Regions from separate parts of the Streptomyces sp. NPDC059373 genome, predicted to be linked through region 1. Evidence: riboswitches for the same ligand, from Rfam matches in the RefSeq annotation. Region 1 holds a riboswitch; each other region holds the start of a gene.
The links. Region 1 has a riboswitch for S-adenosylmethionine ahead of ACFXJ5_RS13465 (glutathione S-transferase C-terminal domain-containing protein). Riboswitches for the same ligand answer to the same signal wherever they lie in the genome.

Region 1 (2,255 bases):
GCGGGCGGGGCGTGATGGAAGGGCCCTTGACGCTGAAGTGCCTGCCCTCGAAATCGATGTAGTGCAGCTTGTCGCGGTCGACGAAGCGCCCGGTGGCCACGTCCCGGATCTCCGCGTCGTCCTCCCAGCTGTCCCACAGGCGGCGCACGACCTCGACGTAGTCGGCCGCCTCGCCGAACAGCTCGGCGATCAGCTCCCGTACGACCGGGTCGAGCGGGCCCTCGACGCCCTTGATGCTGACCGCCGGGAAGGTACGGCGGCCGAAGTGCGCGGCCTCGTGATTCCGCCCGGACACCTGCACCCGCAGACCCGCGCGGCCGGTGCTGACGTAGTCCAGGGTGGCGATGGCCTTGGAGATGTGGAACGGCTCGGTGTGGGTGGTGACGACGGTCGGCACCAGCCCGATGTGCCGGGTCAGCGGCGCCACGCGGGCGGCGATGAGCACCGCGTCGAGCCGGCCGCGGACCTGGTCGGTGCGCTCGTCCGGCTCTGAGACCTGCGAGGACTGGAGCGCGAGCGCGTCCTCGATGGTCACGAAGTCGAGCAGGCCGCGTTCGGCCTCGGTGACCAGGTCGGCCCAGTAACCGGCGGTGAGCAGATCCCGGGGCCGGGCCTGCGGCTCGCGCCAGGCGGCAGGGTGCCAGCCGGCGCCGTCAAGGGCGACGGCGAGGTGAAGGGGCGACGAGGGGGATGAAGGGGAAGGGGAAGGGGATGCGGACACGGAAAGGGTGCCTTCCTGATCGACCGTACGTGATCGCGGAGCCTCAGCCGGAGGGCTCAGCGGCGTGGGAAACAGGTCAGGAACAACAGAGCGCGCCGGCCACCCGCAGCAGGTCGATGTGAGGCCGGGAGTACAGACGGACACAGCCGCGCGGTACGAGGTCGACGACGACGCGCCGGGAGGACACGGGCTGCACCGCCATCACCTCCACCCTTCCGGCCTCGACGGCCCCACGGCCGCGTCGCCCCAAGAACACCACGGCCGCGCCGCTTATTCCGCCCCTCCGCAGCTCCGCGGGCAGCGACGACCGACCTGTGAGACCGGCGCGACGCCTTCTTGACGGCATTGCGGAGCGCAACCACACTGTTGTGGACGGTCACGATAGTCAGCGCCCACCGCGCAGGTTTCCTGCTCGCGTGGGTCATCGGCCCCGGCCCGCTGACAGGCAACCCTTCCACCGCGACGGGGTGCCCCGGGTGACGACCCGGTCCCGCCGGCGCGGCGGGGCAAGAGCGGTCTCGTGTCTCGCGAGCCCCGATGACGGACCGGTGAACATGCTCCGTAACGGCAGTGAGAGGCAAGGCGCCCATCTGACGAGGCGCCTGCACATCGACTTGCTTCGGGTCTGCAGCGCCACCGGTCCTGCCATCTGATCGGGCCTGGTCCGAAAGCGCAGTCGACCTTCCCTTCCGCCACCGGCGCCCAACAGGCCACCGGGGCGTCACCCTGCCATGGAGAGCCATGACCGAGACAGTCACGCTCAGTTCAGGTTCGGCCACTTTTCCCGATCTCCAGCCAGGCCTGTCCCATCCCACCGCCACGCCGGCCCTCCGCGCCGACCACTTCCGCAGCCGCATCGGCGTCGACCCAGCGGGCGGCTTCTACCCGGCACCGCACCGCTATCAGGTGTATCTCTCCCCGGGCTGTCCGGACTCGCTGCGCGTCTCGATCACCCTCGACCTGCTGGGACTCAGGGACTGGGTCACCGTCACCCACCTCGCCCACCCGGCCGACTGCCCCGATGCGCTCGCGTCGCTGCGCGGGGCCTACGAGGCCACCCGGCACCACTACAACGGTCCGCTGACCGTGCCCGCCCTGTGTGACCGCTGGAGCGGACGCGTCGTCAGCAACCACGCCCACGACATCCTGCGTGACCTCGCCGGCTACTTCGGCGACCAGTGCAGGACCGACCGCCCCCGCCTGCGGCCCGCGGCCCGGGCCGCCGACATCGACGCCCTCCGCGAACTCCTCGACGAGGACATCACCCGGGCCGCGCAGCGAGCGGGTGCGGCCCCGGCGTCGCAGCGCCACGGGGAAGCACTGGACACCCTGCTCGCGGCGCTGGACCTGCTCGACCGCCAACTGGCCTGCCGGCCGTACCTGCTGGGCGAGGAGCTCACCGCCGCCGACGTGGATCTGTGGGTGACCCATGTCCACCTCGACGTCGTCCACCGGGTCCACCTGGACGCCGACGCAGTCCACGCCGTCTCCCGGCACGACCGGCTCTGGGAGTACGTACGACGCCTCCACCGCC
Region 2 (2,255 bases), on a different contig from region 1:
CCGCCTCAGGCGGACGGCCTACCCCCAACCCGGTGGGTTTGGGGGCAGGGGGGCGGAGCCCCCGGGGCGGGGGGCGGGAAGGGCGGGTGGGGCGGCGCAGGGGCGGAGCCTTAGGCGGCGCGGCGGGCGGCGTATTCGGGGACGGTGAGCATGGGGGGGCGCTCTTCTGTGGCGACGTCGTGCATGCGGGGGGTGAAGCCGTCGTCGGTGCGGTCGAACTGGGTGAGGACGGGACGGACGAGGTGGCCCCGGGACAGACGGAGCTGGGCGGTGCGATAGATCGTGGCGGCCATGCGGCCGAGGGCCTGGCTGTCCTGGTGGCGGTGGTGGCGGACGCCGACGTCGACCTGGGCCAGGGCGTCGAGGCCGACGGTGTTGAGGGAGTCGATGAGCATGCCTATTTCGACGCCGTAGCCGACGGGGAAGGGCAGCTGCTCGAGCAGGGAGCGCCGGGCGGCGTACTCGCCGCCGAGGGGCTGGACGAAGCCGGCGAGCTGGGGCCAGTGCAAGTTGAGCAGGGGCCTGGCGACGAGCTCCGTGACGCGACCGCCGCCCGCGGGAACGACCGTGCCGCCGGTTTCCAGGGGGCGGTCGTACATGGCCTTGACCAGCTGGACGCCGGGGTCGGTGAGGAGCGGGCCGATGATGCCGGACACGAAGCGGGAGTCGAAATCGCGCAGGTCGGCGTCGACGAAGGCGACGATCTCACCGCTGGTCGCGAGCAGGGAACGCCAGAGCACCTCGCCCTTGCCGGGCAGGGCCGGCAGGCGGGGGAGGACGTCGTCGCGGTGGACGACGGTCGCTCCGGCGGCCTCGGCGATGGCGGCGGTGCGGTCCGTGGAGCCGGAGTCCATGACCACCAGCTCGTCGATCAGGGGCACCGCATCGCTCATCAGCTCGCGGCGAATCGTTTCCACGATGCTTCCGACCGTGGCTTCCTCGTTGAGCGCGGGCAGGACCACGCTCACCGTGCCGTTCGGCCCCGCCGAACGCTTGGCGGTGAGCAGAGTCGATAGCGGGCGGCGGTCGGCTGACCATGACCGGCGCTGCAGCCAGCGGGCTACCTCGTCGAGCACGTGCGGCTCCGATCTGTCGGAAGTGTCCCCCCTCCGGCAGGGCGGTCTGTCTCGATGGACGGACTACCTATGACCAGGTTCGGGGTCGTCGGTTACAGTCTTGAACACGAGACATGACCATCGTATGTCCACGATGATCACGCCTTGTTACGTTTGTCGGTGACAAGACGAACGACAAATGCGGTGACGATATGCCACCGCCATACCGCTCATCCAGAGGGGCAGAGGGAACGGCCCGTTGAAGCCCCGGCAACCCTCCCGCCGACCGCGAGGTCCAGGTGGGGAAGGTGCCAATTCCGTCTCGCGGCGAAATGCGCCGCGGGGAAGATGAGGAAAGGGCCTCGCCTCCATGTCTTTGCAGACCATTGCCACCGCCGCCACCGACAGCGCCTTCGGCCCCGCCGCCGCGCTGTCCTGCCGCGAGTGCGGTGAGCGCTTCCCGCTGACGCCGATCTTCGCCTGCCAGGAGTGTTTCGGGCCGCTCGAAGTGGCGTACGACCTCCCGACCGGCGATCCCGAGGCACTGCGCAAGCAGATCGAGGCCGGCCCGAACAACATCTGGCGGTACGCGCCGCTGCTGCCGGTCCCGGCGGACGTGGCCCAGAAGCCGAACCTGAACCCCGGCTTCACCAAGCTCGTCAAGGCCGACAACCTCGCCCGCGAGCTGGGCATCACCGGCGGCCTGCACATCAAGGACGACTCCGGCAACCCGACCCACTCCTTCAAGGACCGGGTCGTCGCCATCGCCCTTGAGGCCGCCCGCACCTTCGGCCTCACCACCCTGTCCTGCTCCTCCACCGGCAACCTCGCCGGTGCGGTGGGCGCCGCCGCCGCCCGGGCCGGCTTCCGCTCCTGCGTGTTCATCCCGCACGACCTGGAGGCCGGCAAGGTCGTCATGGCCGCGGTCTACGGCGGCGAGCTGGTCGGCATCGAGGGCAACTACGACGACGTCAACCGCTTCTGCAGCGAGCTGATCGGCGACCCGATCGGCGAGGGCTGGGGCTTCGTCAACGTCAACCTGCGCCCCTACTACGGCGAAGGGTCCAAGACGCTCGCGTACGAGATCGCCGAGCAGCTCGGCTGGCGGCTCCCGGACAACATCGTGATCCCGATCGCCTCCGGCTCGCAGCTCACCAAGATCGACAAGGGCCTGCAGGAGCTGATCAAGCTCGGCCTCGT
Region 3 (2,255 bases), on a different contig from region 1:
CCCGCGGTCGACATCGTCGGCACGGGTGGTGACCGGGCCAAGACGGTGAACATCTCGACCATGTCGGCGATCGTGATCGCCGGGGCCGGCGTGAAGGTCGTCAAGCACGGCAACCGCGCGGCCTCGTCGGCGAGCGGCGCGTCGGACGTTCTGGAGCGGCTCGGTATCAACCTCGACATTCCGCCGCAGCGGGTCGCCGAGGTGGTCGAGGAGACCGGCATCACCTTCTGCTTCGCGGCCAAGTTCCATCCCGCGATGCGGTTCGCCGCGCCGGCGCGACGGGATCTGGGCATCCCGACCTCGTTCAACATCCTCGGCCCGCTGACCAACCCCGCACGGGTCACCGCATCGGCGGTCGGCTGCTTCGACACCCGGATGGCGGGACTCATCGCCGGCGTACTGGCTCGGCGGGGGTCCTCGGCGTTGGTCTTCCGGGGCGACGACGGGCTCGACGAGCTGACGACGACGGCCACTTCGCAGGTCTGGGTGGTCCGGGACGGCTCGGTCGAGCAGGTGCCCTTCGATCCGCGTGACGTCGGTATCGAGCTGGTGCCGGTGGAGGCCCTGCGCGGGGCGGACGCGGAGTACAACGCCGAGGTCGCCCGGCGCGTCCTCGCCGGTGAGCCCGGGCCCGTGCGGGACGCGGTGCTGCTCAACACGGCGGCCGCGTTGGTGGCCTTCGAGCCGGTTGAGGGCCTCCCGCTGGCGGAGCAGATCGCGGCGGGTGTCCGGCGGGCGGCGGAGTCGATCGACTCCGGGTCGGCCGCGAAGACGTTGGAGCGGTGGGCGGCGGCCACCAACGCGTAGCCGGGCCGGGGCCGCCCTCGTGGTGCCGGTGCGGTCCGGGGCCTCCGGGGCTGGGGGTCCTGGACCGACATATTTACGTGCGTGACGGGTCCGTCCGTTGCCTTGCCCGGCATGCCGCACACAAATATGCGGAGCGTCCAGAACCCCCACCCCTCCGACCCCGGCCCTCCCCGCCGTCTCCTTCTCTCCGGCCGGGTTGGGGGTAGGCCGTCCGCCTGAGGCGAGCGAAGCGAGGTGGGGGTCCCCCCGGCCGAAGGCTGGGGGAGGGCTGGCCCAACCCGGCGGTGCCCCGGGCGCGGGCCTGGACGTTGTGTCCGGGATTTGGACGGCGACTTGTCGCGTGACGATCACGTGGCATACTCCTTGGCAGGTCACGAGTGACAGCGCAAAGGCCCCGGCTCGCTGTCCGGCAACCCTCCTTCTGCGGCGGGGTGCCCCGGGTGATGACCAGGCCGTGAGCAGCAAGGCTCACGGCAAGCGCGGATCCTGGAGTTCTTCTATGAGCAAGCGAATGCGATAGGGCCCGAAGGCCCCGTTTCGCCACCCTCCGTATGCCGGTGATGGCTGTGTTGAGGGTTTTCTTCCGCTGACTTCCCGCTTGCCCACAGGAGCTTTGCCATGTCTGTCGACCAGTCTGTCTGTGCTGCCCCGCTGCCCGTTCTCGGCCGGGACGTGCTCGTGCCGCTTGTGACCGGTGGCGAGGTGACCTACGCGGCCCTCGATTACGCGGCGAGTGCTCCGGCGCTGCAGCGGGTGTGGGACGACGTCGCCGCGTATGCGCCGTACTACGGCAGCGTTCACCGGGGGGCGGGTTATCTGTCGCAGTTGTCGACGGATCTGTTCGAGCAGAGCCGCGTCACGGTTGCCGAGTTCCTCGGGTGCCGTCCCGACGACCAGGTCGTGTTCACGCGTTCGACCACTGATTCGCTGAACCTGCTGGCCGCCGCCCTCCCGGTCGGCTGCGAGGTGTTCGTCTTCGAGACCGAGCACCACGCCTCGCTGCTGCCCTGGCGGGACGCCGAGGTGACGTATCTGAGCGCGCCGCGCAGCCCGGAGCAGGCGGTACGCACGCTGCAGGCGGCGCTCGCCGGCCGGGAGTCGTACGGGCCGGCGCTTGTGTGTGTGACCGGCGCGTCCAACGTCACGGGGGAGTTGTGGCCGGTGCGGGAGCTGGCTGCGGCGGCGCATGCGAATGGGGCGCGGATCGTGCTGGACGCTGCGCAGCTGGCGCCGCATCACCCGGTGGATGTCGCGGAGCTGGATGTGGACTGGGTCGCTTTCTCGGGGCACAAGCTCTATGCACCTTTCGGCTCCGGGGTGCTGGCCGGGCGGGCCGACTGGCTGCGGGAGGCCGAGCCGTATCTCGCGGGGGGCGGGGCGTCGCGGCGGGTGGCGCGGCGGGCGGACGGCGGGGTGGATGTGGAGTGGCACGAGTCCGCTGCGCGTCA

Region 2: another riboswitch for S-adenosylmethionine. It lies ahead of thrC (threonine synthase); the one in region 1 lies ahead of ACFXJ5_RS13465 (glutathione S-transferase C-terminal domain-containing protein).
Region 3: another riboswitch for S-adenosylmethionine. It lies ahead of ACFXJ5_RS17330 (aminotransferase class V-fold PLP-dependent enzyme); the one in region 1 lies ahead of ACFXJ5_RS13465 (glutathione S-transferase C-terminal domain-containing protein).

Annotation. Positions count from the first base shown of each region.
Region 1 covers NZ_JBHYXC010000006.1:171,747-174,001, reverse strand. Annotated here, with positions in the region: gene ACFXJ5_RS13475 (LLM class flavin-dependent oxidoreductase) at 1-721, opposite strand, end outside; gene ACFXJ5_RS13470 (putative leader peptide) at 798-923, opposite strand; SAM riboswitch class IV at 1,132-1,240, shown strand; gene ACFXJ5_RS13465 (glutathione S-transferase C-terminal domain-containing protein) at 1,463-2,255, shown strand, end outside.
Region 2 covers NZ_JBHYXC010000003.1:52,666-54,920, reverse strand. Annotated here, with positions in the region: gene ACFXJ5_RS08065 (glucosyl-3-phosphoglycerate synthase) at 111-1,076, opposite strand; SAM riboswitch class I at 1,283-1,410, shown strand; gene thrC (threonine synthase) at 1,426-2,255, shown strand, end outside.
Region 3 covers NZ_JBHYXC010000010.1:177,492-179,746, forward strand. Annotated here, with positions in the region: gene trpD (anthranilate phosphoribosyltransferase) at 1-807, shown strand, start outside; SAM riboswitch class IV at 1,177-1,293, shown strand; gene ACFXJ5_RS17330 (aminotransferase class V-fold PLP-dependent enzyme) at 1,426-2,255, shown strand, end outside.